DNA from 2 places in the Streptomyces sp. AMJ-169 genome. Region 2 is predicted to be linked to the other one. Evidence: riboswitches for the same ligand, from Rfam matches in the RefSeq annotation. Region 2 holds a riboswitch; the other holds the start of a gene.
What was found. Region 2 has a riboswitch for cobalamin ahead of ACYUD3_RS13840 (ribonucleoside-diphosphate reductase subunit alpha). Riboswitches for the same ligand answer to the same signal wherever they lie in the genome.

Region 1 (4,188 bases), on a different contig from region 2:
ACCGTACGGCGGCCCACCTCCGGCAGCGGGCGGCCGTCCAGGGTGACCGAGCCGGTGTCGGGGGCGATCACTCCGGCCAGCAGGCGCAACAGGGTTGATTTTCCTGAGCCGTTGGGGCCCAGCAGGCCGGTCACCCCGCCGGGGTGCGGGGTCAGTTCGACGCCGTCGAGGATCAGCGCGCCCCCGGCGCTCCGGGACACCCCGTCCGCCCGCAGCCCGCTCATCGTGCCCCCCTGCTCCGGTACAGCACCGCCACGAACGCGGGCACCCCGATCAGCGACGTCACCACACCCACCGGGACCTCCTGCGGTTCGAGGACGGTCCGCGCGAGGGTGTCGACCCACACGAGGAAGACGGCCCCGGCAAGGGCCGTCGCCGGCAGCAGGCGGGTGTGGCCGGGGCCGGTGAGCGCGCGGGTGGCGTGCGGCAGGACCAGGCCGACGAAGCCGATCGCGCCGGCCGAACTCACCAGCGCGGCCGTCAGCAGGGCCGTCGTACACAGCAGGATCAGCCGGGTGCGGGTCACCGAGACGCCCAGGGACGTCGCCGCGTCCTGGCCGAAGGCGAACGCGTCGAGGGTGCGGGCCTGGCCGGTGCAGATCAGCAGGGCCGCCGCGAGGACGGCCGCGCCGACGGCGACGTCCGGCCAGCCGGCCCCGCTGAGCGAGCCCAGCAGCCAGAAGAGGATGCCCCGGGTGGTCTCGGCGTCGGCGGCCGTCATGACGATGAACGAGGTCAGCGCCGAGAACAGCTGCATGGCCGCGACCCCGGCGAGCACCACCCGGTCCGTCGTACCGCCGAGGGTGTGGCTGAGCAGCAGCACCAGGCCGAACGACACGACCGCGCCGAGGAACGCGCCCCCCGACACCGACACCAGCCCCCCGCCCGCGCCGAGCACGACCACCATGACCGCGCCCGTCGACGCCCCGGAGGACACCCCGAGGACGAAGGGGTCGGCCAGCGGATTGCGCAGCAGTGACTGCATCACCGCCCCGCACACCGCGAGCCCGGCCCCGCACACCGCCGCGAGCAGCGTGCGCGGCAGCCGCAGATCCCACACGATGCCGTCCCGCAGCGGGCTCAACTCGCTGTGCCCGAACCCGAGATGGGACCCGACCGCCGCCCACACGTCGCTCACGGCGATGTCTGCAGGACCGATGGTGATGGCCAGCGCGACGGACAGCGCCAGTACGACCGTCCCACCGACCCCGAACAGCAGCCCCCGCGCCACCGTCCCCGGCGCCCCCGTCAGCCCCCGAGTCACCGTCCCCGGCGCCCCCGTAAGTCCCCGGCTCACCCCGCGAGACCGTACGCCCGCAGCCCCGCCGCGACCTTCTCGATCCCCTCCACCGTCCGGATCGACGGATTCATGGCCTGCCCCGACAGCAGCACGTACCGCTTCTCCTTCACGGCCGTCATGTTCTTCGTGACCGCGTTCGACTCTAGGAACTCGATCTTCTTCGCGGCCGTCTCCGCGGTCTGCTGCTTGCGCGTGAGGTCGCCGATGACGAGGACGTCCGGGTCGCGGTCGGCGACCGACTCCCAGCCCGCCTGCGGCCACTCCTCCTTGGAGTCCGCGAAGGCGTTGCGCGCCCCCACCTCACGGGTGATGATCCCCGGCGCCCCGCAGCAGCCCGCGAGATACGGCGACTGCGCGTTGGCGAACCAGTACAGCAGGGACACCTTCTCGGCCTTCAGCCCCGAAGTCGCCTTCGCCACCCGGGACTTGAGCGAGGCGACCAGCTCCTGCCCGCGCCTCTCGACGCCGAAGACCTTCGCCAGGTCGGTGATCTCCCGGTAGATCACGTCCAGTTGGAGCGGAGCCGTCCGCGAGCCGTCGCCGTCACCGCTGTTGTCCTTGCCGGTGCAGTCCGAGGGGGACAGGTACGTCGGCACGCCCAGCTTCCCGAACTGCGCGCGCGTGGCGACGCCGCCCTTGCCGAGCGTCGAGGCGAAGGAGGCGGCGACGAAGTCGGGTTCGGTGTCCAGGACCTTCTCGAAGGAGGGCGCGTTGTCCGCGAGCCGGGGCACCTTCGCGTTCTCCTTCTCCAGCCCCTTCTCCACCGGGTCCGTCCAGGTCGCCGTACCCGCCATCCGGTCGGCGAGGCCCAGCGACAGCATGATCTCGGTGGTCCCCTGGTTGAGGGAGACGGCCCGCTTCGGCGGGCTCTTGACGGTGACCCGCTCCCCGCAGTTGGTGAGTGTCACGGCGGCGGAGGAGGCCGCGCTGTCCTTGGCCGGACCGCCGCACGCGGACAGCAGGAAGAGGGCGGCCAGGGTCAGGGCGGCGGGGCGTGCGAGAGGCACAGAGCGTCCTTCGGCGTCGAGGGCTCGTACGCGAAGCCCGGTCGTACGAGGCTCCCCGGGAGGGGGTCGCCAGCAGGTCTTCGGACTCGGGGTCACCCGCGCGAGGCGCCTTCCCGGACCCTCGTCCAGTGGCCGCTGCCCCGCCCGTCACCCTCACCGCTGCGCGTCAGCTCCGGATTCCCACCGGATTCCCTGACCTGTGCGCCACCTGCACGCACACGGGTTCGACTGGCCTGGGCAAGCTACCACACAGGTCTCTCCCGCCCGCCGTGCAGCCAGTTCGTCAGCGCCCACCACCAGTGCAGCGTCCCCGCGCCGTCGGTGAGCGGGGCGCCGGTGATCTGCTGGAGGCGGCCCAGGCGGTAGCGGACGGTGTTGGGGTGGGTGAACAGGGCCGCCGCCGTCTGGTCCAGGCGCCGCCCGTGGTCGAGGAACGTCAGCGCGGTGAGCGCCAGTTGGCGGTGGAAGTCGTCCGCCGGGTCCAGCTCGCCCAGCAGCCGGGCGGTGACGTAGGAGCCCAGCAGCGGCTGTTCCGCCAGCGCGATCTCGGCGGCCAGGTCGGTCAGTTCGTACAGCCCGAGCAGCCCCCGGCGCCGGCCCAGGTCCACCGCCCGTACGCACAGCCGGTACAGCGCGGGCAGATCCGCGAGCGGCGCGGCCGGGGCGACGACGACCAGGGCGCCGGCCTCGATCTGCTCCGCCGCCGGGGGCAGCGCGGCGAGCCCCGCGACATGGCCGTCCAGGTGAGCGGCCGGGATGCCGGTGAGGGAGGTGACACGGCCGTCGAGGTGGGCCGACGTGAGGGAGGTGACATGCCCGTCCGCGTGGGCCGGCGGGACGGCCGGCGGGACGCCCGCGCCCACGGCGGCCAGGCAGTGGTAGCGGCCGTCCGGCCCGGGGCGGATCCCCGCGCGCGCCAGCTCCCCGGCGGGCGGGGCCGCGCCGCCCAGCAGCACCTGCCGCAGCAGCCGGGCCCGGGCGGCGCCCGTACCGCGCGGGGTCTCCCGCTCGGCGGCCCGGTAGCCGTTCACGACATGCCGTTCCACGGCGTCGCCGTACTCCTTCAGCCGCAGGACGGCGCCCAGGACCGCCCGGTCCGGGACGCCCGCCGCGTGGCAGCGGTCCATCGTGATCTCGACCGCGCGCGTCAGCGCCGCCTGCACGCCGCGCAGGACGACGGTCATGGGGACGCCCTGCGCCGCGCGGTCGGCGCCGAGGAGGAGGGCGGCGGTGAAGTCCTGTTCCTCCAGGGCGCCGGGGCGCTGCGGCCCGGCGAACCAGGCGCCCGCCGCGCGGACCAGCGCGTCCGTGTGCGAGCGGGTCTCCGCCTCGGCGAGCCGGGCGAGGCCGGGGGAGCGGGTACGGGCGGCCACGGCCAGCTCGCCGCACACCTCGGTGTCGACGGCGATCGCGCACAGGATGCCGGCGACCGGTTCCGGTCCCTGGAGGACGGTCACGGCTCCCTCCCTTCCCGTCGGCGCTGTGTCCGGGCCACAACGGGGGCGGGTCCGCGTTGCCGTCCGGCCACTACCGCACTGAGATGACGACCTGGTTTCCTGGGTGCTACTCACGGTAACAAGCCAGCTCGCACAGCAACACCCTCCGTACCCCGCACGTCTTTCGCCCCCTTTCCGGAAGGCAGCCCATGGAGAACCTCACAGGAACGCCCGGCGCGGGGATATCCCGCCGCCACGCCCTCACCGCCGCCGGCGGTGCCCTCGCCGGCGCCGCCCTCGCCCAGTCCCTCGCGGGCGCCCCGGCGTTCGCGGCGGCGGCGCAGGACGCGGACGCGATCGTCGTCGGGCACGGCCTCGCCGGACTCGTCGCCACCGCCGAACTCGCCGCCGCCGGACGCCGCGTGCTCCTGCTCGACCAGGAGCC
Region 2 (4,188 bases):
AGGGCGCGCACCTCGTCCGGGATCCACACGAAGTCCTGCACCGAGCCGTTGGCCTCGCGCAGCGCCTCACGGGTACGGGCGTCCCACACGCCGAGGTCCTTGAGGTCCTGCACCAGGTAGGAGTTGACCTGGAGGAACTCGCCGGACAGCGTCTCGCGCTTGAACAGGTTGGAGACCTGCGGCTCGATGCACTCGTACACGCCCGCGATGGACGCGATGGTCGCCGTCGGGGCGATCGCGAGGAGGAGGGAGTTGCGCAGGCCGGTCGCCGCGATCCGCTCGCGCAGGGCCGCCCAGCGCTCCGGCCAGGTGAACTCCACACCGAAGTGGTCCGGGTGCAGCACACCGCGCGCGGTGCGGGTCTTCTCCCACGCCGGGAGCGGGCCGCTGCGCTCGGCGAGGTCGGCGGACGCCTCGTACGAGGCGAGCATGACGCGCTCGGCGATCTTCGTGGACAGCGCCTTCGCCTCGGGGGAGTCGAAGGGGATGCGCAGCTTGAAGAAGACGTCCTGGAGGCCCATCGCGCCCAGGCCCACGGGCCGCCACTTGGAGTTGGAGCGGCCGGCCTGCTCGGTCGGGTAGAAGTTGATGTCGACGACCCGGTCGAGGAAGGTCACGGCGGTGCGGACGGTCTCGTCCAGCCGCTCCCAGTCGATGTCACCGCCGGTCACGAACGCGCCCAGGTTCACCGAACCCAGGTTGCACACGGCCGTCTCGCCGTCGTCGGTGACCTCCAGGATCTCCGTGCAGAGGTTGGAGGAGTGGACCACGTGACCGGGCTCGGCGGTCTGGTTCGCGGTGCGGTTGGCGGCGTCCTTGAACGTCATCCAGCCGTTGCCGGTCTGCGCCAGCGTCCGCATCATGCGGCCGTACAGCTCACGCGCCGGGATGGTCTTCTTGGCGAGACCCTTGGCCTCGGCCGCGCGGTAGGCGGCGTCGAACCCGTCGCCCCACAGGTCGACCAGCTCGGGCACGTCCGAGGGGGAGAACAGCGACCAGTCCTGGTCGGCGTTCACGCGGCGCATGAACTCGTCCGGGATCCAGTGCGCCAGGTTCAGGTTGTGCGTACGGCGCGCGTCCTCGCCGGTGTTGTCCCGCAGCTCCAGGAACTCCTCGATGTCGGAGTGCCAGGTCTCGAGGTACACCGCCGCCGCGCCCTTGCGCCGCCCGCCCTGGTTCACGGCCGCGACACTCGCGTCCAGCGTCTTCAGGAACGGCACGATCCCGTTGGAGTGCCCGTTGGTGCCCCGGATCAGCGAACCCCGGGAGCGGATGCGGGAGTACGACAGGCCGATGCCGCCGGCGTGCTTGGACAGGCGGGCGACCTGGTGGTAGCGGTCGTAGATGGAGTCCAGCTCGTCCTTGGGGGAGTCCAGGAGGTAGCAGGAGGACATCTGGGGGTGGCGGGTGCCGGAGTTGAAGAGCGTCGGGGACGACGGGAGGTAGTCCAGCCGGCTCATCAGGCCGTACAGGGCGGTGACTTCGTCCAGGGCGCGGACGCTGTCGTCCTCGGCGAGGCCGGAGGCGACGCGCAGCAGGAAGAGCTGCGGGGTCTCGACGACCTTGCGGGTGAGGGGGTGGCGCAGCAGGTAGCGGCTGTGCAGGGTGCGCAGGCCGAAGTAGCCGAAGCGGTCGTCGGCGGCCGGGTCGATCAGCGCGTCGAGGGCCTGGGCGTGCAGCTGCGCGAAGTCGGCGGTGCGGTCGGCGATCAGGCCCTCGCGGTGGCCGACCGCGATCGACTCCGTGAACGTGGTCACCCCCTGGGAGGCGGCCTCGGCGCGGATGCTGATCGTCAGCAGGCGGGCGGCGAGGCGGGAGTACGCGGGGTCCTCGGAGATCAGGCCCGCGGCGGCCTCCGTCGCCAGCTCGCGCAGTTCCGCCTCGTCCGCGTGGGCGGAACGGCCCCGCAGCGCGGCGGCGGCGACCCGGCCGGGGTCGGCGTCGGGGAGGTCGGCGGTCAGCTCGGTCAGGGTGCGCAGAAGGGCGGCACCGGGGCCGTCGTTCTCGATGACCTCTGCTGAAACCGGTGCGGCTGGCGCGATGGTCACGTGGGGCTCTCCCTCGCTCGGCGGGTGGGCCTTCGGCGAGGGCAGGGGGCAGCACGGACGCACGTATGCGCGGTTGCACCCCGGCCCACTCCGCGAGGCCCGGACGTCAGGGCACGCCGAGCCGTCCTGGACACGGCTGGGCGTATGCGGTCGGCAGGTCCTCGGACTGACTCTCATGCGTATGCGCATAAGTACACCGTTGCGGGACAGTTCCGGATTCGCGCCGGATTCCCCTGCGGCGACAGCGAGCATGAGCATACATCTAGTGCCGGGCTGTCGTGGCACCACCAGATGTTGTGTCGTGTTGGCTTCGGAGCGTCAATTGTGGGGCGGCGACAAAAGAGTGCGGGCCACCTCGGGGGGTTCCCTCGGTGGCCCGCTGCGGGTCGGATGCGGCTCTAGTGCGCCGCAGTCAGATCCCGCTGTACCCCCGGGTCACCCGCATCCGCCGTGTAGTCCTCCGGCCGTGTCTCGTCGACCCCCTCCGGTGCCTTCGCCGCCCTCAGGACGAACGTCAGGACCACCGACACCGCCACGTTCAGTACGAACGCCGTCAGGCCGATGTAGCCGATCTCTCCGATTCCGGGGATCTCCTTGGAGCTGCCGCCGAAGTGCTCCTGGGTGGGGGAGGCCACGCCGTAGGCGGCGATCGTGCCGTAGAGCATGCCCACCGCCCAGCCGCCCAGCAGCGCCCAGCGGTGGAACCAGCGGGTGAACAGGCCGCCCACCAGGGCCGGGAAGGTCTGGAGGATCCAGATGCCGCCCAGGAGCTGGAAGTTGATCGCCACCGTTTTGTCCATGGTGAGGACGAAGACCAGGGCGCCCACCTTCACCAGCAGGGAGACGAGTTTCGAGATCTTCGTCTCCTGTTCCGGCGTCGCGTCGGGGCGGATGAAGTCTTTGTAGATGTTGCGGGTGAACAAGTTCGCCGCCGCGATGGACATGATCGCCGCCGGGACCAGCGCGCCGATCCCGATCGCGGCGAACGCCACCCCGGCGAACCAGTCGGGGAACATGTCCTCGAACAGCTGCGGGATCGCCAGCTGCCCGTTGCTCACCTTCACGCCCGCCGCGATCGCCATGAACCCGAGCAGGCCCAGCAGCCCGAGCATGAGGGAATACAGCGGCAGGATGGTCGTGTTGCGCCGGATGACGTCGCGGCTCTTGGAGGAGAGGGTCGCCGTGATCGAGTGGGGGTACATGAACAGCGCCAGCGCGGAGCCCAGCGCCAGCGTGGCGTACGTCCATTGGCCCGCCTCGGCCGGGACGAGCCCGCCCGCCCCGGCCGTCGTGAACTTCTCGTCCGCCTTGGCGAAGATCTCCCCGAAACCGCCCAGCTTGATCGGGATGTAGATGACCGCGACGACGATGACGATGTAGATCAGGGTGTCCTTGACGAACGCGATGAGCGCCGGCGCCCGCAGCCCGGAGGAGTACGTGTACGCGGCAAGGACGCCGAAGGCGATCAGCAGGGGCAGGTCCTTGACGAACCAGTTGGTGTCCTCGCCGCCGCCGACGCCCATGACGTCGAGGACGGCCTGGATGCCGACGAGCTGGAGCGCGATGTAGGGCATCGTCGCGAGGATACCGGTGACGGCGACCGCGAGGGACAGCCCCTTCGAACCCCACCGCCCGCGCACGAAGTCGGACGTGGTGACGTACCCGTGCTGGTGCGACACCGACCACAGCCGGGGCAGGAAGGTGAAGATCAGGGGGTAGATGAGGATCGTGTACGGCACCGCGAAGAAGCCGGCCGCGCCGGCGGCGTAGATCGCGGCGGGCACGGCGACGAAGGTGTACGCCGTGTAGAGGTCGCCGCCGAGCAGGAACCAGGTCACCCAGGTCCCGAACGACCGCCCGCCCAGCCCCCATTCGTCCAGGGACTGCTCGTTCTCGGCCCGCCGCCAGCGCGCGGCGAGGAAGCCCATCGCGGTGACCGCGACGAAGAAGAAGATGAAGACGCCGAGCGCGACGCCGTTCACACCGTCGTTCACCGGTTCGCACCCTCTCGGCGGGCGCGCTGGTCACGCTGCCACAGTTTGTACGCGGTCATGGTGAGCGCGGTGGAGATCAGCACCCACAGCATCTGGTACCAGTAGAAGAACGGGATGCCGATGAACGTCGGATCGACCTTGGCGTA

Region 1: it holds a riboswitch for cobalamin, as region 2 does, so the genes downstream of both, ACYUD3_RS12230 (ABC transporter substrate-binding protein) here and ACYUD3_RS13840 (ribonucleoside-diphosphate reductase subunit alpha) in region 2, are expected to answer to the same signal.

What each region holds. Positions count from the first base shown of each region.
Region 1 covers NZ_JBVLTJ010000004.1:274,778-278,965, reverse strand. The annotation lists gene ACYUD3_RS12240 (ABC transporter ATP-binding protein) at 1-224, opposite strand, end outside; gene ACYUD3_RS12235 (FecCD family ABC transporter permease) at 221-1,264, opposite strand; gene ACYUD3_RS12230 (ABC transporter substrate-binding protein) at 1,294-2,307, opposite strand; cobalamin riboswitch at 2,380-2,527, opposite strand; gene ACYUD3_RS12225 (PucR family transcriptional regulator) at 2,550-3,764, opposite strand; gene ACYUD3_RS12220 (FAD-binding dehydrogenase) at 3,953-4,188, shown strand, end outside.
Region 2 covers NZ_JBVLTJ010000005.1:113,056-117,243, reverse strand. The annotation lists gene ACYUD3_RS13840 (ribonucleoside-diphosphate reductase subunit alpha) at 1-2,048, opposite strand, end outside; cobalamin riboswitch at 2,184-2,316, opposite strand; gene mctP (monocarboxylate uptake permease MctP) at 2,447-4,042, opposite strand; gene ACYUD3_RS13830 (DUF3311 domain-containing protein) at 4,039-4,188, opposite strand, start outside.